One region of the Janibacter sp. CFPM2_SD2 genome, then DNA from elsewhere that is predicted to be linked to it. Evidence: predicted binding sites of a transcription regulator. Region 1 holds the regulator's gene; each other region holds the start of a gene.

Region 1 (8,137 bases):
ACCCTAGAGACTCTCCGCCACCAGGTCAGCTAGGAGGCACGGAAGGACTCGTACGCGAGCTCGAGCAGCGACGGGTCGGGGTGCTCAGCCCGCCGCGCGGGAAGCACCATGAGCTTCTCGTTGTGACGCTCCTTCAGTCCGTGCTGAAGCATCGGCCCGTCGATCTCCTCGAGCAGATCTCGCCGGATCTGGACGACATGGTCTGGACGGATGCCCAAAATGCCGGAGTCGAAGGCGGCGTGGTGAATTTTGCACAGCGCGAGTCCGTTTCGCACAGAGGCAACTCCGAGCTCGTGACCGTCCTCGACGATGTGCGCAGCGTCCAACAGGTCGCCATGCCTGAGTGCGCACACCGCGCACCGGGTCTTGTAAGCCCGCATCACCGTTGACCTGAAGACACTCTGGTGAACCCTCTGGTTGCGCTCAACCCGGATGTATCGCCGTACGTGCTCGTCCACCTCGGACAAGGACTCCCGCTGGGTCTCGTCGATGGCTACGACGAACTGGTGCTGAGCCGGCTCTTCGGCCTCGATGTAGACGGGATAGATGGGCTTGTAGTCGCCCGGTCCAACCCCGAAGAACCAGATCAGAGGCAACGAGGCGTTCATTGCGGCCCGGAGGGCCCTGTTCTCCGGGTGCAGGGCGTCTGTGCCCCGCCACTTGTAGCGGAGGCGACCGTCCACCCCGACCGCATCCTCGTAGGGCCGCTGCGCCCCCTCTGCCCGGTAGACGGTGCGTATCGACAGGGCCGCCTGCGCGTCGGCCGGCTTCCGGATCCCACGCTGAGCGTCGACCAACGGGACCCTGACCCCCTCGAACTGGAACTCCCGCAGTGCCTCAGAGCGAAGCCAGTCGCGCTCTGCGGAGGTCGCTCCGTCGAGCCACCCCATCGCGGCTGACCGAAACTCACGCTCGAAGTGCAGGTCCCAGCCCATGGGTCCGAGCTTGCCAGCTCGGGCATGCCGAAGGGGGCCAACCGGACTAGCCGGTTGACCCCCTTCGGCAGCTACTGCTCAGATCAGCTGCAGCCGCTGGTGGAGCCGCAGCCCTCGCAGACGTAGCAGGAGCCGGCGGGACGCATCTTGGTGCCGCAGGTCATGCACATCGGGGCGTCGGCGGTCTTGCCCTGGAACTTCTCGAGCAGCTCGGCCGAGGAGTGGACCGTGGCGTCGACCTCGCGGACAGAGGCAGCACCGGAGCCGGTCTGGTCGGTGGTCTCCTCCTCGGAGGTGGCGACGGTGGCGGTCGCAGCCTCCTTGGTCTCCTTGACCTCCGAGGTGGCGGCCGACTGGCTGAAGGACTCGTCGTAGTCACCGTCGTCGTCCGAGGACTCGGGGGCGTACGAGCCGGTCTCGAGCTGGCGGGCCCGCTCCTCGGCGGTGTGGATGCCCATGAAGGACCGGGTGTCGAAGTCCAGGTAGTCCAGCGCCAGGCGACGGAAGACGTAGTCCATGATCGACTGCGCCATCCGCACGTCCGGGTCGTCCGTCATGCCGGCCGGCTCGAAGCGCAGGTTGGTGAACTTCTCGACGTAGGTCTCCAGCGGCACACCGTGCTGCAGCGCGATCGAGATCGCGATGGAGAAGGCGTCCATCAGACCGGCGAGGGTCGAGCCCTGCTTGCCGAACTTCAGGAAGATCTCGCCGAGCTCGCCGTCGTCGTAGGTGCCGGCGGTGAGGTAGCCCTCGGCGCCACCCACGGCGAAGCTCGTGGTCTGCGAGGTGCGACGCTTCGGCAGGCGACGACGCAGCGGGCGGTACTCGACGACCTTCTCCGGCTCGGCCGCAGCGGCCGAGGCACCGGCCTTGGCCTCCTTGGCGGTGGACCCGCCGTCGGAGAGCGGCTGCCCGACCTTGCAGTTGTCGCGGTAGACCGCGAGCGCCTTCAGGCCGAGCTTCCAGCCCTGCATGTAGACGTCCTCGATCTCCTCCACCGTGGCCGACTCCGGCAGGTTGACCGTCTTGGAGATGGCACCGGAGAGGAAGGGCTGGACCGCGGCCATCATGCGCACGTGACCCATCGGGGCGATCGCCCGCGCACCCATGGCGGTGTCGAAGACCTCGTAGTGCTCGGGCTTGAGGCCGGGAGCGTCGATGACGTGACCCTTGTCAGCGATGTACTCGACGATCGCCTCGATGGTCTCCTCGGTGTAGCCGAGCTTCTTGAGCGCGCGCGGGATCGTCAGGTTGACGATCTGCATCGAGCCGCCGCCGACGAGCTTCTTGAACTTCACGAGGGAGAAGTCGGGCTCGATGCCGGTGGTGTCGCAGTCCATCATGAAGCCGATGGTCCCGGTCGGGGCGAGCACCGACGCCTGGGCGTTGCGGTAGCCGTTCTTCTCACCCGTCTTGACGACCGCGTCCCAGGCCTTCGTGGCGTAGGCGTGGATGTCCTTGTCCATGGTGTGCATGGTGCGGATCTGGTCGTTGGCCGCCTGGTGCTTGCGCATGACGCGCTTGTGGGCGTCGGCGTTGCGGGCGTAGCCGTTGTACGGGCCGACGATCCCGGCGATCTCCGCGGAGCGCTTGTAGGACGCACCCGTGAGCAGCGAGGTGATCGCGGCGGCGAGCGCACGACCGCCGTCGGAGTCGTAGCCGTGGCCGGTCGCCATGAGCAGCGCGCCGAGGTTGGCGTAGCCGATGCCCAGCTGGCGGTAGTCACGCGTCGTCGCGCCGATCGACTCGGTCGGGAAGTCCGCGAAGCAGATCGAGATGTCCATCGCGGTGATGACCAGCTCGGCGACCTTCTGGAAGCGCTCGGCGTCGAAGGTGTCGTCGTCCTTGAGGAACTTCAGCAGGTTGAGCGAGGCGAGGTTGCACGAGGAGTTGTCGAGCGACATGTACTCGCTGCACGGGTTGGACGCGGTGATCCGACCGGTCTCCGGGTTGGTGTGCCAGTCGTTGATCGTGCCGTCGTACTGGATGCCCGGGTCGGCGCACTCCCACGCGGCCTTGGCGATCTTGCTCATCAGCTCGCGGGCGTCGACGGACTCGATGACCGAGCCGTCCATGCGGGAGGTCAGGCCGAAGTCGGTGCCCTCCTCGACGGCGCGCATGAACTCGTCGGTGACGCGCACCGAGTTGTTCGCGTTCTGGTACTGCACCGAGGTGATGTCGGCGCCACCGAGGTCCATGTCGAAGCCGGCGTCGCGCAGGGCGCGGATCTTGTCCTCCTCGCGCGCCTTCGTCTCGACGAACTCCTCGATGTCCGGGTGGTCGACGTCCAGGACGACCATCTTGGCCGCGCGGCGGGTCGCGCCACCGGACTTGATGGTGCCCGCGGAGGCGTCGGCACCACGCATGAAGGAGACCGGGCCGGAGGCGGTGCCACCGGAGGAGAGCAGCTCCTTGGAGGAGCGGATGCGGGAGAGGTTGAGGCCGGCGCCGGAGCCGCCCTTGAAGATGAAGCCCTCCTCCTTGTACCAGTTGAGGATCGAGTCCATCGAGTCGTCGACCGAGAGGATGAAGCAGGCGCTGACCTGCTGCGGGCTCGCGGTGCCGACGTTGAACCACACGGGCGAGTTGAAGCTGAAGATCTGGTGCAGCAGCGCGTAGGTCAGCTCGTGCTCGAAGATCTCCGCGTCGGTGTCCGTCGCGAAGTAGCCGTGCTCCTTGCCCGCCTTGACGTAGGTGAGCACGACCCGGTCGATGAGCTGCTTGAGGCCCGCCTCGCGCTCCGGCGAGCCGACCGCACCCCGGAAGTACTTCGTCGTGACGATGGTCGAGGCGTTGACCGACCAGAAGTCGGGGAACTCGACCCCACGCTGCTCGAAGATCGTCGCGCCGGTCTTCCAGTTCTGCTGGACGACGTCACGCTTCTCCCAGGTGACCTCGTCGTAGGGGTGGACGCCCTCGGTCGTGTGGATGCGCTCGATCGTCAGGCCCTTGGTGCGGGACCCGCGACGGGCGCTGGACTTGCCGGCGGTCTCGGTCATGCTGCTTCTCCTCGATCCGTGTGGTGACGGTCTGCTGCTGGTCGGTGTGGAGTGCTGTGTCAAACGGTGTCACCGGGTACCGACAGCCCACTCGCTGGCGGCACCCGGGGGGTCTCTAGGTGGCGGTCGCGTGCTCGGCGCGCAGGCGCTCGATGGCGGTCTCGAAGTCCTCGAGCGAGTCGAAGGACTGGTAGACCGACGCGAAGCGCAGGTACGCGACCTCGTCGAGCTCGCGCAGCGGCGGCAGGATCGCCATGCCCACCTCGTGGGCGTCGATCTCGGCGCTGCCCTGCGAGCGGATGCTCTCCTCCACGCGCTGGGCGAGGATGGCGAGCTGGTCCTCGGTGACCGGGCGGCCCTGGCAGGCCTTGCGGACACCGGCGAGCACCTTGGCCCGGCTGAAGGGCTCGGCCGCACCCGAGCGCTTGGTGACGGTCAGGCTGGCGCTCTCCAGGGTGGTGAAGCGCCGGCTGCACTCGGGGCACTGACGGCGGCGCCGGATGGCGCTGCCGTCCTCCGTCGTGCGGCTGTCGATGACCCGGGAGTCGGTGTGACGGCAGAACGGGCAGTGCACGCCGTGCTCCCTTCGCTCGTGCGTCCTGTGGACGGTGCGGTGGACGAGTCTGGGGATGGAACCCCATCACCTGTGGAGAACTGGCCCCATCCTGTGCACTAGATGTGGACGAATGACAACCGTGTAACCACTAGATGTAGTGACCATTAGAACCCTCCGTGAGCCTCGACGCAAGTCCCCCACGTGAACCGTCGACGAACGGCACATCGGCCGCCCCCGCATGCTGCGGAGACGGCCGATGGCTGGCCCGGGCCGGGTCGAAGGGCCCGGGTGTCAGGGGCGCCTCACGGCGCGGGGATGGTGAGCACCTGGCCCGCGTGGACGTGGCTCGTCGACAGGTCGTTGGTCACCTGGAGGCGGGCGACCGCCTCGCGGGTGGGCAGCTGGGAGAGCTCGGCCTCGGCGATCTGCCCGAGGGTCTGCCCCGGCTCGACGGTCACCTGCTGCGGGGTGGTCGCCGGACCGCCGAAGGCGACCGTGGCGCCGGCGACGCTCGCGACGAGCATGGTGGTCACGGTGGTCGCCAGGCGCCCACGACGGGTCAGGCGAAGGGAGGTCGTCGCACGCTCCGGGACGGCGTCGCCGGTGGGCACGGAGACGAGGTGACGCGAGCGCGCGGGGCGCGCCGGGTGCACGTCGATGCGGGCGGGGGCGGCGGTGAGAGCGGTCATGCGGTCCTCCTCGTGGCGGCTCTGTCGAACCGGTGTTCGATAGAACGTCTGTACGATGTCTAGCACGGGTGTTCGAAGGAAATCAACAACACGCTCGAACAGATGTTTGAAATGCCTGTTCGATCGGCCTACTGTCGGTCACAGCGAGAAGTTGACCAGCGACCACCGACAACGGTGTCGCGGCGGACGCACGAAGGGGTCGAGATGGGCGACGAGGACAACATCCACCAGCTCCCGCAGCGGGACACCGGCGACGGGCTGACCGTGCGCCAGCGCAAGGTGCTCGAGGTGATCCGCAATGCCGTGGCCACCCGCGGCTACCCGCCGAGCCTGCGCGAGATCGGCGAGCTGGTGGGCCTCACCTCCCCCAGCTCGGTCGCCCACCAGCTCTCCTCCCTGGAGCGCAAGGGCTACCTGCGCCGTGACCCCAACCGCCCCCGCGCGATCGAGGTCATCTCCCCCGACGACCAGCCCACCCCGACCGACCCCGGGGTGGTCGCTGACATGGCCGGCATGCGCGGCGGCGCGAGCGCCGACGACGAGCCCGTCGACCCGACCGGCTCCGGCGACGAGCGCCCCGAGGCGAGCTACGTGCCCGTCCTGGGTCAGATCGCCGCCGGCGTCCCGATCACCGCCGAGGAGGTCGTCGACGACGTCTTCCCGCTGCCGAAGCAGATCGTCGGCGAGGGCTCGCTCTTCCTGCTCAAGGTCGTCGGTGACTCGATGATCGACGCCGCGATCTGCGACGGCGACTGGGTCGTCGTGCGGCAGCAGCCGAGCGCGGACAACGGCGACATCGTCGCGGCGATGCTCGACAACGAGGCGACGGTCAAGACCTTCAAGCGCACGGACGGCCACGTGTGGCTGCTCCCCCACAACCCCGCCTTCGACCCCATCGACGGCGACCACGCGACGATCCTCGGCAAGGTCACCGCGGTGCTGCGGCGTCTCTGACGCCCACCTCCACGAGGTCGACGAGGGAGCGAAGGGAGTCCCCCAGCTCCCCGTCGACGCGGTGGTCGACGAGGTCGTCGCCGCGGGTGGGACCGCGGGTGATGAGCGAGACCGGGATCCCGCGCTTCGCGGCGTGCCGCACGAAGCGCAGCCCCGACATCACCTGCAGCGAGCTGCCGAGCACGAGCAGGCTCGGCGCCGCGTCGACGAGGTCGAAGCAGTGCTGCACGAGCGGCTTGGCGACCGCTCCGCCGAAGAAGACGACGTCCGGCTTGAGCATGTCCGTGCCGCACCGCTCGCACTCCGGAGCGACGAAGCGCTCGGCGTCCACGGTCTCGAGCCGCACGTCACCGTCCGGCCGGATCTCGTCGCTGTCGACGTCGAAGCCCGGGTTCTGCGCCGCCATCCGCGCATCGAGCGTGGGCCGGTCGATGCGCGCCCCGCACGCGAGGCAGACGACCTCGACGAGGTTGCCGTGCAGCTCGACGACATCGTGGGTCCCGGCGGCCTGGTGCAGGCCGTCGACGTTCTGCGTGATGACCGGACCCACGGCCCCGAGCTCCTGCAGCCGGGTCACGAGGTGGTGCGCGGCATTGGGCCGCGCCGCGTGGAACCGCCGCCACCCGACGAAGCTGCGCGCCCAGTAGCGCTGTCGCGCCGAGCTGCTCCCGACGAACTCCGACAGGTGCATCGGGGTCACCCGCCGCGTCCCGTCCGGGCCCCGGTAGTCGGGGATCCCGCTCTCGGTCGACATGCCGGCCCCGGTGAGCACGAGGGCCGGCCCATGGCGCAGCACCCTCGCGATCTGCTCGACCCGATCGACGTCGTCTGGCATGCCTCGATCCTAGGTCGGCGCGACGACCTACGATGGGCCCCATGATCGACGCCGCTGGGCTGCGCGTGATGCGGGCCATCGCCGATGAGGGCAGCTTCACCGCCGCTGCCCTCGCGCTCGGCTACTCGCAGCCCGCGGTCTCCCAGATGGTCAAGCGCCTCGAGCAGCGCACCGGCACCGTCCTCGTCGAAAAGGTCGGTCGCTCCGTTCGGCTCACCGAGGCCGGCGCCGTCCTCGCCCGCCACGCCACCCCCGTGCTCGCCGCTCTCGACGCCGCCGAGGAGGAGGTCGCCGCGATCGCCGGGCTGCGCTCGGGTCGGGTGCGGCTCATGGCCTTCCCGTCGTCGTCGGTGACGCTCGTCCCCCGCGCCCTGGCGGCGGTCCGCGCCGAGCACCCCGACCTGTCCGTGCAGTTCACCGAGGCCGAGCCGCCGGAGTCGCTCGCGGCCCTGCGGGCCGCGAGGTCGACCTCGCCGTCGCCTTCTCCTACGACGGCAGCGAACTGGCCCGGGGCGAGGACCTCGAGGGCTTCGTCGTGCACCCGCTGCTCGACGAGGAGGTGCGCGTGGCCCTGCCGCGCCACCACCCGCTCGCCGACCACGAGGTCGTCTCGATGACCGACCTCACCGACGACGAGTGGATCGCCGGCTGCGCCCGCTGCCGGGGCCACCTGCTCAAGATCGCCCACGACGCCGGCTTCGCGCCCAAGGTCGCCTTCGAGACCGAGGACTACGTCGCCGTCCAGGGCTTCGTCGCCGCCGGTCTGGGCGTCGCGCTGATCCCCGACCTCATCCGGGCGGCGACGTCCAACGACGACGTCGTCATCCGCCCCCTCGACCCGCAACCGGCGCCGGATCCACGTCGTGACGACGGAGGACCTGCTCAAGGTGCCGGCAGTGGCGACGACGCTCGAGGCGCTGACCGCGGCGGCCGAGACGTCACTGCCGGTGTAGGCACCGTCCAGTCGCGCCACTGCGCGAGGATCTCCTGCGGCCGGTCCGAGGCCACGATCACCACGCCCGGGTAGTCCTCGAGCAGCCGGCGCAGCAGCGCTCTCCCCTGCGTGCCCAGGTCGTCGTCGACGTGCTCCAGCAGGAGCAGCGCCGGCTCGCCGAGCATGGCGCGCGCCAGGTGCAGCCGGGCCCGCTCGTGCCGGGTGAGCGGCTCCC
Region 2 (5,564 bases), on a different contig from region 1:
CGCTCGACTCGATGAAGTGCGGCACCTGCTCGGCCCCGCGCCACAGCTCCTGCGTCGTCGTCCCCGACCTCAGGTCGACGATGACGGTGCGCTCGGCGATCTCGGCCAGTCGCAGGCGCCGCCGACGGGCCCACTGGGGAGTCGCTCGTACCAGTCGGTCGCCCGCGGCAGGTCGCTCACCGCGACCCCGGCGAAGAGGTCCGTGCCCATGTCGCGCTCCTTCACGTGTCCTGACCATTTCCTTGCGGGGAGTTCACCGGCCGTGACGCCGCAGGCCGCCGCCGCTCGTCCTGCGGCTCACGGGCGGTTCACCGCCGGTTGCCAGCCTCGGGTCCGGCCGCGACACGCGGCTGCACCCCACACCGAAGGAAGCCCGTGATCTCCCTCAAGGCACCCAGCATCCTCCCTTCCGTCGCCACCGGCGCGCTGGCGCTGACCCTGACCGCCGCCATCGCGGCCCCCACGACCAATGCAGCGGTCCCCCCTTCGTCCGGGTCGAAGGGAGGTGACGCCACCTGGACGGGACAGGTCGAGGTCATCCCCGGCCACGACGAGAGCAAGCGGACCGTCGACGGCGTCGTCTTCGACGACCGCAACAAGAACTCCACCCAGGACCGCGGCGAGCGCGGCATCAAGGGCGTCGCCGTCTCCAACGGCCGCGACGTCGTGCGGACCGACGCCAAGGGCCGCTACGAGGTGGCCGTCGACGACAACACCAATGTCTTCGTCACCCAGCCGGCCGGCTACGCGGTGCCGGTGGACGAGGACAACATCGCGCAGTTCAGCTACGTCCACCTGCCCGAGGGCTCGCCGGAGCTGAAGTACGGCGGCATCGAGCCCACCGGCGCGGCGCCCGAGGCCGTGAACTTCCCTCTCGCGCGCTCCGCCGCGACGAAGAAGCCGGAGCAGAGCTGCATCATGGCCGGCGACGTCCAGACCTACGACGAGGAGGAGGTCGGCTACGCCCGTGACGGCGCCTTCGCCGACCTCGCCGCGCGCAACGACTACGGCTCGTGCGGAGCGCTCTTCCTCGGCGACATCGTCGGCGACGACCTCTCGCTCTACCCGCGCACGCGCGAGCTCACCTCGATGATCAACGGCCCCGCCCGCCTGCTGCCCGGCAACCACGACCTCGACTACGACGCCGCCGACAGCGCCAACCGCTTCGACACCTATCGCTCGCAGTTCGGCGCCGACTACTACTCCTACGACGTGGGCAACCTGCACGTCGTGGCGCTCGACTCCGTGCAGTACCGCGACGGCGAGGACTACACCGGCGGTCTGGGCGAGGAGCAGGTCGAGTGGCTGCGGCAGGACATCGCCGCGACGCCCAAGGACAAGACCGTCGTGCTCGCCGCGCACATCCCGCTGCTCAACTACAACGACCAGTCGCAGACGCGCCACCAGGTCAAGGAGATCAAGGAGATCCACGAGATCGTCGGGGACCGCGACGCGGTCGCCTTCGGCGGCCACAGCCACACGACCGAGTTCATGCGCGAGGGCGACTCGACCGAGGGTTGGACGAAGACATGGGGCGTCGACGAGCTGCCCTTCGACCACATCACCGCCGGTGCGATCTCGGGTGACTGGTACTCCGGTCGGGTGACCGAGGACGGTTACCCGACGGCCCTGCAGCGCGACGGCGCCCGCCCCGGCGTGCTCACGCTGGAGTCGCGGCCGCAGTCGACGACCGACCGCTTCACCGTCACCGGTGAGGACGACGCCGTCCAGCTCGCGCTCGGGGTCAACTCGCCGCGCTACCGCGACTGGTTCGACGCCAACCGGTCGAAGGTCGGCAAGGCCGCGGCCTTCGAGCGGCCCACCGAGGTCTCGGCGGCGGACCTCGCCGACGGCACCTACCTGACGGCCAATGTCTTCGCCGGGTCGACCGGCACCGAGGTCGACGTCGAGCTCGACGGCGGCGAGGCGAAGGGGGCCGAGCGCACCCAGGCGATGCAGGGCGAGGCCAAGAAGGTCGGCGCCCTGTGGTCCGACCCGGTCGCCGCGCAGGAGCAGCTGGTCCACGGCGGCAGCGTCGCCGAGAGCGGCATGCACCTGTGGCGCCTCGAGCTGCCCGCCGACCTGGCCGCCGGTGAGCACACCGCGAAGGTGACGAGCACCGACCGCACCGGTCGGGTGAGCTCCGAGACGATCGAGTTCACCGTCACCGACTGAGTCCTTCCGCAGGACGCCCTGCAACGGGCGCCCGGGCCACTCGGCCCGGACGCCCGTTGCGCGTCCACAGCGGCGTAGGACCGCACCGCACCGTCGGGCACGGCGAAGGGGGCAGCCGGTCGCTCCGGGTCATGACTCTGCATTGCCGTTGGGCAATGCAGCCTCCACCCGCCCCAGTTCTGCATTGCCATTGGGCAATGCAGGCTCCGGCCCCGACTTCGCACGACCTGAAGGAAATGCGACGTCATTGCCCCCCCAACTCGGGTCCGGGGCGTGCGGAGGCGCCCGACCCGGACCGGGGTCGGGCGCGGGGCGGGGTGGCTACAGGTGCCAGGTCACCCCGTCGTCGCGGATCGTGCAGGTCAGCTCCTGCTGGTGCACTCGGGTGTGGTGCCGCTCGCACAGCAGCGCCGCATTGCCGATGTCCGTGCGCCCACCCAGCGACCAGTACTGCACGTGGTGCGCGTCGGTCCAGTGCGCGGGCATCGTGCACCCCGGGAAGGTGCAGCCACCGTCCCGCAACCACAACAACCGCTTCTGCCCCGGTGTGAAGAACCGCGTTGCCCGGCCCAGCTCCAGCGGCTCGCCCTCACCACCGAGCATCACCGGGATGACCCCCGCCTCGCAGGCCAGCTTGCGCACGCTCGCCGGCGACAGCACCGCCCCCGAGGCCGTGACCCCGCCGGCGTGACCACCACCGGCCACACCACCAGCACCCAGCTGCCCTGCGACACCGCGTCCGCCGACCCCCGGAGAGCCACAGACACCGCAGGTCCCGTCCGTGACCGTCAGCAACGAGGCCATCGAGATCGTCACCATCACCTGCGCCTTGTCGCTCGTGCCCACCTCGCCCGGGCTGGACACCCCCCGACCCACAACCGTCACCAGGGCATCGGCCCGCCGCCGCGCCGGTGACCGCGGGTCACGCTCACCGTCCGGACCCTTGACCGGCTTCGACAAGCCCGCCACCGCCGAGTCGATGATCGCCGCGCCCTCCGCGTCGAGCACCAGCTTGTAGCGCGTCAGCCCGCTGGCATCGGTGTGACTCGTCAACGACCGCGCCGACCGCGCCCGCTCGTCATCCGCCGCGAGGTCCTTGGCCGGACGCAGCATTCGTGTCGTCTGGGTGATCGCCGCCGCCAGCTCGCGCTCGGTCAGCCCGTCCACCCTCTGGCTGACTCGACCCTGCGGACCCGTTCTGATCACGTCGTCCTTGGCCTGCCCCAGCAAGATCCCCAGGTCGGCCGCCAGCAGGTCCGGGTCGGCCACCCGACACACCCCCTCGTGGAACCGGACGAGCTGATCGGCCTTGCCCAGCGGGAGCTCCCCGGCCCCGAGGCAGTCGACCACCTCCGCGAGCCCAGCCGGCGATGACCGGTCGGCCCAAGGCTGCTCATCCCCAACCGCTTGCGGGTCCTCGACCTGCGACTGGGGGTCGCCGCCTTCGTCCGTCGCGGCATGGTCGACGAGCGCGGACTGGGCCCGCAGACCCGCCCTGGCCACCCGCACCACCGACGCCACATGACGCACCGCCGGCCGCGGCGCCGACCGACCCTCACTCACCCCGACCCAGTCGGCGTCCGACCACGACTCCCGCTGCGGCACACCCCGCGAGATGCCCTCACGCACCAACGCCACCTCAGCCGCCTCGAGCACCGCCCGCGCCCGACCGATCGCAGCCAACCCGTCAGCCAGCTCCCCGTCCGGCGCCCGCCACAGATCCGGCACCTCGAGGGCGGCGATCGTCAGGGCCCGCACCGAGTCCCGCAGGCCCGACACGAGCCCCAGATCCCCCCACTGCGTCGCCTCTGACATGCTTCGATCATACGTTCGATAGAGGCTGATGGGAACCCCCTGAACCCCTGTGGATTCAACGGATTCTCATGGACCGACTGTGGGCGACCGTCGGGCGGGAACATACCCGCCTAGGGTATAGGTTCACTGAGTATGAGCACCGACCACACGAAGCACCACGAGCAGGCGGAGCCCGGCCACGAGTCCCACGAGCATTCTGGGCACATGGGGCACGCGGGCCACGGCGACCACGTCGCGCAGTTCCGCCGGCTCTTCTGGATCATGCTCGTGCTGGCCGTGCCGGTCGTCTGCTTCGACGCGATGTTCGCCGACCTCATCGGCTACGACCTGCCGCACGACGGCTGGACGACCTGGATCTCTCCGGCCATCGGCACCGTGATGTACGCCTGGGGCGGGCGCCCCTTCCTCACCGGCGCCGTCGACGAGATCCGCTCCCGCAAGCCCGGGATGATGCTGCTCATCGCGCTGGCGATCACCGTCGCCTTCGTCTCGTCGTGGGGCGCGAGTCTCGGGCTGCTGCACCACGAGCTGAGCTTCTGGTGGGAGCTCGCCCTGCTCGTCGTCATCATGCTGCTCGGCCACTGGATCGAGATGCGCTCCCTGGCCCAGACGACCTCCGCCCTCGACTCGCTCGCCGCGCTGCTGCCCGACGAGGCCGAGCGCGTGGAGGGCGACGAGATCGTGACGGTCCCCCCTTCGTCCCTGGCGGTGCGTGACGTCGTCGTGGTCCGGCCCGGCGCATCCGTGCCCGCTGACGGGCGGGTCGTCGAGGGGTCGGCGAGCATCGACGAGTCGATGGTCACCGGCGAGTCGCGCACGGTGCGTCGCGAGGTCGGCGACACCGTCGTCGCGGGCACCGTCGCCACCGACTCCGGTCTGCGGGTCGAGGTGACGGCGACCGGCGACGAGACCACGCTCGCGGGCATCCAGAAGCTCGTCGCCGACGCCCAGTCCTCGTCGTCACGGGCCCAGCGCCTCGCGGACACGGCGGCGGGTTGGCTCTTCTGGTTCGCCCTCGGCGCGGCGATCATCACCGCACTCGTCTGGACACTCATCGGCCTGCCCGACGACGCGGTCGTGCGCACGATCACCGTCCTCGTCATCGCCTGCCCCCACGCACTCGGCCTGGCGATCCCGCTCGTTGTCTCGATCGCGACCGAGCGCGCTGCCCGCGGTGGCGTGCTCGTCAAGGACCGCCTCGCGCTGGAGTCGATGCGCACGGTCGACACGGTGCTCTTCGACAAGACCGGCACGCTGACGCGCGGCGAGCCCACGGTCACCGGCATCGAGGCCCATGGGCGTGACGAAGGGGAGGTCCTCGCGCTGGCAGCGGCCGCCGAGGCCGACAGCGAGCACCCGCTCGCCCGGGCCATCGTCGGCGCGGCCGAGCGCCGCGGGCTGACGGTACCGTCCGCGAGCGGCTTCACCTCGTCGCCGGCGGTCGGGGTCAGGGCCGAGGTCGGCGGCGAGACCGTCGAGGTCGGCGGCCCCTACCTGCTCGAGCAGCACTCTCTCGGTGAGTTGCCCGTCGCCGACGCCTGGCGGGAGGAGGGCTCGATCATCCTCCACGTCCT
Region 3 (8,137 bases), on a different contig from region 1:
GCCTGCCGGTCGACGACCACCTGCACGCCGCCGACCTCGTCGAGGGCGTCGGCGAGCGCGTCGAGGCCCTGCCCGACCGCCTGCTCGTCTACACCGACCACGGTGACGGTGCCCTCGAGGCGGTCCACGCCCGCGGTCTGCAGCCGGTCTCATCGATCGTGCGTCGCTCCAGCCTCGAGGACGTCTTCCTCCACCTCACCGGCCGCACCCTCGTCGACTGATGGCGACCGTGGAGACGACGGCCGTCACCGGGCGCCACGTGCACGGCGAGCGGTCCCCCCTTCGTCCCATGGAGCGGGTGGCGGCGGTGGCCGGCTACTTCGGTCTCGTCTACCGGCGTACGTGGATGGGGTCGGTCTTCAGCCGCTTCGTCATGCCGCTGCTCTTCCTGCTGGCCATGGGGATCGGGCTCGGCTCGCTCGTCGACGACGCGAGCGGCGGCGTCGACGGCGTGCCCTACCTGCTCTTCGTCGCGCCGGCGATGATCGCGGTGCAGGCGATGATGACCGCGGTGAGCGAGTCGACCTACCCGGTCTACGGGCTCTTCACGTGGAACCGCATGTACCACTCGATGCTCGCCACCCCGCTCACCGTGAGCGACCTCCTCCTCGGTCACCTCGGCGTCATCGCCGCGCAGGGCGGGTTCGCCGCGGCCGCCTTCGTGCTCGTCGCCGCGCTCTTCGGCAGCTTCACGTCGTGGTGGGTGCTGCTCGCCGTGCCGATCGGGGTCCTCGTGACGCTGGCCTTCGCGGTGCCGCTCTTCGGCTTCACCGCCCGGGCGAAGGGGGACTCCGCATTCAACGTCGTCTACCGCCTCGTCATCACGCCCCTCATGCTCTTCTCGGGGGCCTTCTTCCCCGTCGAGCGCCTGCCGCTCGTCCTCGAGGTGCTCGCCTGGGTGACCCCGCTGTGGCACGGCGTGGAGCTGTGCCGGGCCGCGGCCACGGGAGCTTCGCCCCCTTCGACCTCGTGCACCTGACCGTGCTGGTGCTCTTTGTCGGCGCCGGCTGGGTCTACGCCCGCGCCGGCATGACGCGCAGGCTGGTCTCGTGAGCACCGGCGTCCTCACGCCCGGCCTGGCGATGTGGCGCTCGGTCGTCGAGCGCAATGTCGTCGGCTTCCGGCGCCAGTGGGCCGCCTTCGTCACCGGCTTCGCCGAGCCGGTCTTCTACCTGCTCTCCCTCGGCATCGGGGTCGGGTCGCTCGTGCCCGTCGTCGTGACCGACGGCGGGCAGGAGGTCGCCTACGCGGCCTTCGTCGCGCCGGCCATGCTCGCCGCGTCGGCGATGAACGGCGCGATCATGGACTCGACCTTCAACGTCTTCTTCAAGCTGCGCTACGCCCGCATCTACGACGCGATGCTCGCGACCCCGCTGGGCCCGCGCGACATCGCCGTCGGCGAGGTCGTCTGGTCGCTCATCCGGGGCGGGGTCTACGCGCTCGTCTTCTACCTCGTGGCGCTCGCGGTCGGCGTCGTCGAGTCGTGGTGGTCGCTCCTCGCGGTGCCCGCGGCGGTCTTCATCGGGCTGGCCTTCTCGGCCGTCGGCATGTTCGCGACGACCTTCATGCGCTCGTGGGTGGACTTCGACTGGGTCATGCTCGTCATCCAGCCACTCTTCCTGCTGTCGGCGACCTTCTTCCCCCTCGGGACCTACCCCGGGTGGGCGCAACCGATCGTCCAGGCGACGCCGCTCTACCACGGGGTGGCGCTGGAGCGTGGGCTCATGCTCGGCGAGGTCGGGTGGGGCCTGCTGTGGCACGTCGGCTACCTCGTCGCGCTCGGCGCGGTCGGTGTCTGGGCGACCTCGCGACGGATCGAGACCCTCCTGCGTTCGTAGTCCGAAGGGGGAGTGCGGCGTGTCGGCGCGTCGCTCCCGACCTCGAACACGTGTTCGGCTACGGTTGTCCACAGGTGCCCGACCGACAGCACCGGCGTCCACAGCCCCACGGCAGCTGCGGACCGTTGTCGGTGGCGGCCCCTAGCGTCTGACCAGAGCGCACGACACGTCCGACCGTGTGGACCTGGTCGCCGGTGGACGCGCCCGACACGACGACAAGGAAGGTGTGGCATGGCTGAGGTCACCGCCATCGACAGCAAGCTCCACGAGCAAAAGCTCAAGTCCCTCGACAACGTCATGGGCCAGATCGAGAAGCAGCACGGCAAGGGTGCGGTGATGCGCCTGGGCGACGACGTGCGCCCGCCCATCGCGGTCATCCCGACCGGTGCGATCGCGCTCGACGTGGCCCTCGGCATCGGCGGCCTGCCCCGCGGCCGGGTCGTCGAGGTCTACGGCCCGGAGTCCTCCGGTAAGACGACCGTGGCCCTGCACGCCGTGGCCAACGCCCAGCGCGCCGGCGGCATCGCCGCCTTCATCGACGCCGAGCACGCGCTCGACCCCGAGTACGCCAAGAAGCTCGGTGTCGACACCGACGCCCTCCTCGTCAGCCAGCCCGACACCGGTGAGCAGGCGCTCGAGATCGCCGACATGCTCATCCGCTCGGGTGCGCTCGACATCATCGTCATCGACTCCGTCGCGGCGCTCGTGCCGCGCGCCGAGATCGAGGGCGAGATGGGTGACAGCCACGTGGGTCTGCAGGCCCGGCTGATGAGCCAGGCGCTGCGCAAGATCACCGGTGCGCTCAACAGCTCCGGTACGACGGCGATCTTCATCAACCAGCTCCGGGAGAAGATCGGCGTCATGTTCGGCTCGCCCGAGACGACCACCGGTGGCAAGGCGCTGAAGTTCTACGCCTCGGTCCGGCTCGACGTGCGACGCATCGAGACGCTCAAGGACGGCACCGACCCGGTCGGCAACCGCACCCGCGTCAAGGTCGTCAAGAACAAGGTCTCCCCGCCCTTCAAGCAGGCCGAGTTCGACATCCTCTACGGGCAGGGCATCTCCCGCGAGGGTGGGCTCATCGACATGGGTGTCGAGCACGGCTTCATCCGCAAGGCCGGTGCCTGGTACACCTACGAGGGCGATCAACTGGGCCAGGGCAAGGAAAATGCCCGCAAGTTCCTCAAGGACAACCCGCAGCTCGGCGAGGAGATCGAGACCAAGATCAAGACCAAGCTCGGCATCGGGGTCCAGCCCGAGGCCGAGGAGGAGACGCCGGCCGAGGTCCCGGTCGACTTCTGATCAGGTCCCATCCCATGAGCGAGCACGACCGGCCGACCGCCGCGCGCACCCACGAGCGACTCGAGGGCCTGCGCGCGGCGGTCTCCGCCATCGAGGAGCGTGCAGGTGAGCCGCCCCGCCCCGACCCACAGGGCCCGCAGGGCGATTCCGACGCCGACCCGCACGCAGTCGCCCGAGCAGTCGTCCTGCGTCAGCTGACCGGTGCGCCCAAGAGCCGCAAGCAGCTGCAGGAGGCGCTGACCCGCAAGGGCTGCCCGCCCGAGGTCGCCCGCGAGGTGCTCGACCGCTTCGAGGAGGTCGGGCTCGTCGACGACGAGGCCTACGCGCAGGCCTTCATCCGGTCCAAGCAGGCCGGCCGCGGGCTGGCTCGACGGGCGATCTCGCACGAGCTGCGGGCCAAGGGCGTCGACGACGAGCTCGCGCAGTCACTCCTCGACGAGGTTGACCCGGAGGACGAGCGGGCTCGCGCGCACGAGCTCGTCGCCAAGAAGCTGCGCTCGATGCACGGCCTGGACCGCGCCGTCCAGACCCGCCGGCTGGCCGGCATGCTCGCCCGCAAGGGCTACGGCCACGACGTCGCCAGAGTGGTCATCACCGAGGCGCTCGACGCCGAGCCGGAGCACCAGCGCGACTGAGCCGCACGCGAGCACCCGGCACGAGCTGGGCCGCACGGTCGCACGACTCCGCGGTGAGCACGGCGATGACGGGGTAGGCCCCGGTCACCAGGTGGTCGCTGAGGAAGAGCGTCGGCTGCCCGTCGCTGCTCACCTGGACCGATCCGCGGACCACCTCCTCGCTCGGCAGCTCGTCGGTGACGGCTCGCGCGAGGGTGGGTCCCTGCAGCCGCGCCCGACCCGGTCGACGTCTGCCGTCACCGACCACTCCGCGCTCGTGAGCGTGCGCCGGCGAGATAGGTGAAGCCCGGGGAAGGTGACCTCCCACCTCGTCCGGACATCTCGCTCGACGACCGCCTCGACAGACGTATTGCAGGCTTCGACGACGACGGCGAGGTCGGCGCCGTCGTAGACGACGGAGATCTCGTGGGCCCGGCTCGTCGGGCTCCCGGTGGGCCGGCCAAGCGTGCCGGCGGCTGAGCGCAGGGGAGCGGCTACCGCCGTCGTCGTCACGCGTGGGTCGAGGGTGACGAGGACGGTGCGCCCCGCACGGCGCGGGCGCCGTCGGCACGACGCAGCCAAGCCGATCCCGCAGCCCGAGCGCGACGAGGTCGTCGCCGAGCGGCCGCACGGCCTCGACGAGAGCGGCAGTCTGCCCCTCGTGGTGTACGACCGCGTTGTAGAGCGCACCGTGCGGCTTGACGTAGGCGACGCGGGCCCCGACAGCCTCGGCGAAGGCGCGTAGGGCGCCCACCTGATAGACGACCTCCGCCGTCAGCTCGGCGGGGTCGACGTCGATGAAGCGACGGCCGAAGCCCGCGAGATCGCGGTAGGAGACCTGCGCTCCGACGACGACGCCGCGCTCGGCGCACAGGGCGACGACGCGCTGCATCGTTCGGCATCCCCAGCGTGGAAGCCGCACGCGACGTTGGCGCTCGTCACGACGTCGAGCAGGCCCTCGTCGTCTGTCAGGGCCCACCGGCCGAAGCCTTCGCCGAGGTCCGCGTTGAGGTCGATGGTCACCACAGCGACATCGTCGCAGAGCCCTGCCGAAAGAGGCCTCCGGCGGGAAACATCGCGGCAACGTCGGGGCCCTATGGTGTGGGGGTGACCCAGGTACAACGACAGTCTCAGGGCCGGGGGACCCCCGCGACCGCCGAGGGGCCGAGCATGTTCGACGACTACCCGACCGGGGACGCGTGGGACGAGATGTTCGACCACGGATCCGGAGAGCCCCGCGCTCCGTACAAGCCGATCCACCACACGCTGCGCGCGATGGACCCGGACAGCCTCAAGGAGCGCGCCGACGCGCTCGCCCGGATGTTCCTCGACCAGGGCGTGACCTTCGACCACGCCGGGGAGGAGCGCCCCTTCCCGCTCGACGCCGTGCCGCGCGTCATCGACGCGGAGAGCTGGCAGACCGTCGAGCGCGGAGTCGCCCAGCGGGTGCTCGCCCTCGAGTCCTTCCTCGACGACATCTACTCACGCGAAGGGGCTATGCCACGGGCCGTCGAGGACGGCATCATCCCGTGGCGGCTCATCGCGACCTCGAGCCACTTCCACCGCGCCGTGGCCGGTCTGCGCCCCGCCAACGGCGTCCGGGCCCATGTCTCGGGCATCGACCTCATCCGCGACGAGCAGGGCGACTTCCGCGTCCTCGAGGACAACGTCCGGGTGCCTTCCGGCGTCTCCTACGTCATCGCAAACCGGCGGGCCATGGCCAACGTCTTCCCCGAGGCCTTCGCGACGATGCGGATCCGCCCGGTCCACCACTACCCGCGCATCCTGCTCGACGCGCTCCGTGCGGCTGCTCCCGAGGGCCGCACCGACCCGACCGTCGTGGTGCTCACCCCCGGCGTCTACAACAGCGCGTACTTCGAGCACACGCTCCTCGCGCGGATGATGGGTGTCGAGCTCGTCGAGGGTCGTGACCTTGTCGTCCGCGGCGGCGAGGTCCGGATGCGCACGACGCGCGGCGAGGAGCGGGTCGACGTCATCTACCGGCGGGTGGACGACGACTTCCTCGACCCGGTGCACTTCCGTCGCGACTCGATGCTCGGGGTGACCGGTCTCATCTCCGCCGTCCGGGCGGGTCGGGTCACCTTGGCCAACGCCATCGGCAACGGCGTCGCCGACGACAAGCTCGTCTACTCGTACGTGCCTGACCTCATCCGCTACTACCTCGACGAGGAGCCGATCCTCCACGGTGTCGACACCTACCGCTGCAACGAGCCCGAGGCCCTCCAAGAGGTCCTCTCCCGCCTCGACGAGATGGTCGTCAAGCCGGTCGACGGCTCAGGCGGCAAGGGACTGATCATCGGCCCGAAGGCGAGCGGCGAGGAGCTCGACGAGCTGCGCGCCAACCTCGAGCGGGACCCGCGGGGCTGGATCGCCCAGCCCGTCGTCCAGCTCTCCACCGTGCCGACGCTCATCGACGGGCAGCTGCGCCCTCGGCACGTCGACCTGCGCCCCTTCGCCGTCAACGACGGGGACCAGGTGACGGTGCTGCCCGGCGGGCTGACCCGCGTCGCGCTGCCCGAGGGGCAACTCGTCGTCAACTCCAGCCAGGGCGGTGGCTCGAAGGACACGTGGGTGCTCGCCGGCCGCTACGCCAAGGTCCCGACGAGTGGCGATGAGGTCATCCTCCTCGGCACGAACCGTCCGATGCCGAGCGACGACAGCGCGCCGCCCACCGAGCTGCTCGACTCCGAGACCGAGCCGGGGGACACCTCGCCACCGCAGGCGGGCCCGGACCATGACTCGACGGCAGGGGAGGAGGCCTGATGCTCAGCCGGATCGCGGACTCGCTCTTCTGGATCGGCCGGTACATCGAGCGCGCCGACGGCACCGCGCGCATGGTCGACGTGCTGCGGCTCTCGCTCATCGAGGACCCGGGGCAGGACGTGAACTACACCTCGTGGATGCTTCTCGGCGGGATCATGGGCCTCGACGACGTCAGCCCCGATGTCACCTACGCCGACGTGGCCAGCCGGCTCGTCTTCGACGCGGACAACCCGAGCGCCATCTCCGGCTCGTGGCTGGCCGCGCGGGAGAATGCCCGCCGGGCCCGGGAGACCCTCTCTACCGAGCTGTGGGAGGTCATCAACACCTCCTGGCACCGGTGGAACGGCCTCGGGGCGCAGACCGCGACCCAGCAGCACCTCGGCTGGGTCACCGAGCGTGCCGCCCTCGTCGCCGGCATCGCCGACTCGACGATGAGCCACGACGAGGCGTGGGACTTCCTCAGCCTCGGGCGGTCGCTCGAGCGTGCCGATATGACGGCTCGGATCGTGGCGACCGGCGCGATCGACGGCGGCCCGAACTGGGGCATCGTCCTGGCGAGCTGCGGTGCCCAGCAGGCGATGCTGCGCACCATGCGGGGTGTTATCACCGACCGCACCGCTGCGGCCTTCCTCTCGCTGGACCGTCGCTTCCCGCGCTCGGTCCTCGCGTCCCTGCGTGAGGCCGAGGACCGGCTGACGACCCTCTCGCCGGACACCGACCGAGTGGGCTTCTCCGACGAGGCCCGCCGCATCCTCGGCCAGACCCGCACCCAGCTCGAGTACGCCGACCCGGACGACGTCCTGGACGACCTGCCCGCGATGATGGGTCTGGTCCAAGAGTCGGTCACCCAGGCATCGGACGCGATCGGGGCCCGCTACTTCATGTCGGGCCCGGTCCAGGAGTGGACGGGGGAGATCCTGTGAGTACCCGACGGCACCGCATCGTGCACCGGACGGTCATGCGCTACGACGGCGACGTCGTCGCCTCGCACAACGAGCTGCGGATGACGCCGCTGAGCGAGCCCGGGCAGACCACGCTCGAGGCGCGGATCCGGGTACGCCCGCACTCGTGGAGCAACGTCTACACCGACCACTGGGGCACCCAGGTCATGGCAGTCGAGTCCCAGGGCGCGCACGACACCCTCGAGATCGAGGCGATGTCGACCGTCGAGCGCGCGGAGACAGTCGCGGAGGCGAGCGGCGCCGGCTGGGATGCGCTGGCCAACGAGCAGACCCGTGACCTGCTGAGCGAGCTCATCACCGCGACCCCGCGCACGACGACCACCGAGGAGCTGACGAAGATCGCGCAGGCGGCTCGCGACGAGCCGACCCCACGGGCTGCTGCCCAGGCGATCTCGACGCAGGTCCACGAGCGGATGAGCTACGCCAAGGGCGTCACGGAGGTCTCCGACACCGCCGAGGACGCCTGGTCCAAGGGGCAGGGCGTGTGCCAGGACTTCGCGCACGTCACCCTCGCTGCGCTGCGCTGCATCGGCATCCCCTCCCGGTACGTCTCCGGCTACGTCGCGAGCGAGCCCGACCTCGAGCGCGGGCGGTCTTGCGCCGGCGAGTCGCACGCCTGGATCGAGATCTGGGACGG

Evidence for each region. The regulator LexA, encoded in region 1, represses DNA repair genes until DNA is damaged. The targets are predictions, from matches to a motif close to TCGAACANNTGTTCGA.
Region 2: AC2W7J_RS14580 (HNH endonuclease signature motif containing protein) is a predicted target of LexA. The motif match lies at 3,994-4,009, and genes of this name have one in related genera.
Region 3: recA (recombinase RecA) is a predicted target of LexA. The motif match lies at 1,881-1,896, and genes of this name have one in related genera.

What each region holds. Positions count from the first base shown of each region.
Region 1 is NZ_JBNFOF010000025.1:360-8,496, reverse strand. It holds gene AC2W7J_RS04210 (HNH endonuclease) at 30-935, opposite strand; gene AC2W7J_RS04205 (vitamin B12-dependent ribonucleotide reductase) at 1,019-3,934, opposite strand; gene nrdR (transcriptional regulator NrdR) at 4,050-4,508, opposite strand; gene AC2W7J_RS04195 (LysM peptidoglycan-binding domain-containing protein) at 4,793-5,179, opposite strand; gene lexA (transcriptional repressor LexA) at 5,384-6,133, shown strand; gene AC2W7J_RS04185 (NAD-dependent protein deacetylase) at 6,108-6,968, opposite strand; partial or broken gene AC2W7J_RS04180 (LysR family transcriptional regulator) at 7,010-7,921, shown strand; partial or broken gene AC2W7J_RS04175 (hypothetical protein) at 7,851-8,137, opposite strand, start outside.
Region 2 is NZ_JBNFOF010000184.1:202-5,765, forward strand. It holds partial or broken gene AC2W7J_RS14565 (LysR substrate-binding domain-containing protein) at 1-115, opposite strand, end outside; gene AC2W7J_RS14570 (hypothetical protein) at 70-210, opposite strand; gene AC2W7J_RS14575 (calcineurin-like phosphoesterase C-terminal domain-containing protein) at 376-2,175, shown strand; gene AC2W7J_RS14580 (HNH endonuclease signature motif containing protein) at 2,497-3,990, opposite strand; partial or broken gene AC2W7J_RS14585 (heavy metal translocating P-type ATPase) at 4,123-5,564, shown strand, end outside.
Region 3 is NZ_JBNFOF010000030.1:2,492-10,628, forward strand. It holds gene AC2W7J_RS04810 (ABC transporter ATP-binding protein) at 1-221, shown strand, start outside; gene AC2W7J_RS04815 (ABC transporter permease) at 221-979, shown strand; gene AC2W7J_RS04820 (ABC transporter permease) at 1,050-1,838, shown strand; gene recA (recombinase RecA) at 2,070-3,140, shown strand; gene AC2W7J_RS04830 (regulatory protein RecX) at 3,155-3,775, shown strand; gene AC2W7J_RS04835 (biotin-dependent carboxyltransferase family protein) at 3,732-4,022, opposite strand; gene AC2W7J_RS04840 (carboxyltransferase domain-containing protein) at 3,905-4,444, opposite strand; partial or broken gene AC2W7J_RS04845 (LamB/YcsF family protein) at 4,404-5,017, opposite strand; gene AC2W7J_RS04850 (circularly permuted type 2 ATP-grasp protein) at 4,925-6,538, shown strand; gene AC2W7J_RS04855 (alpha-E domain-containing protein) at 6,538-7,461, shown strand; partial or broken gene AC2W7J_RS04860 (transglutaminase family protein) at 7,497-8,099, shown strand.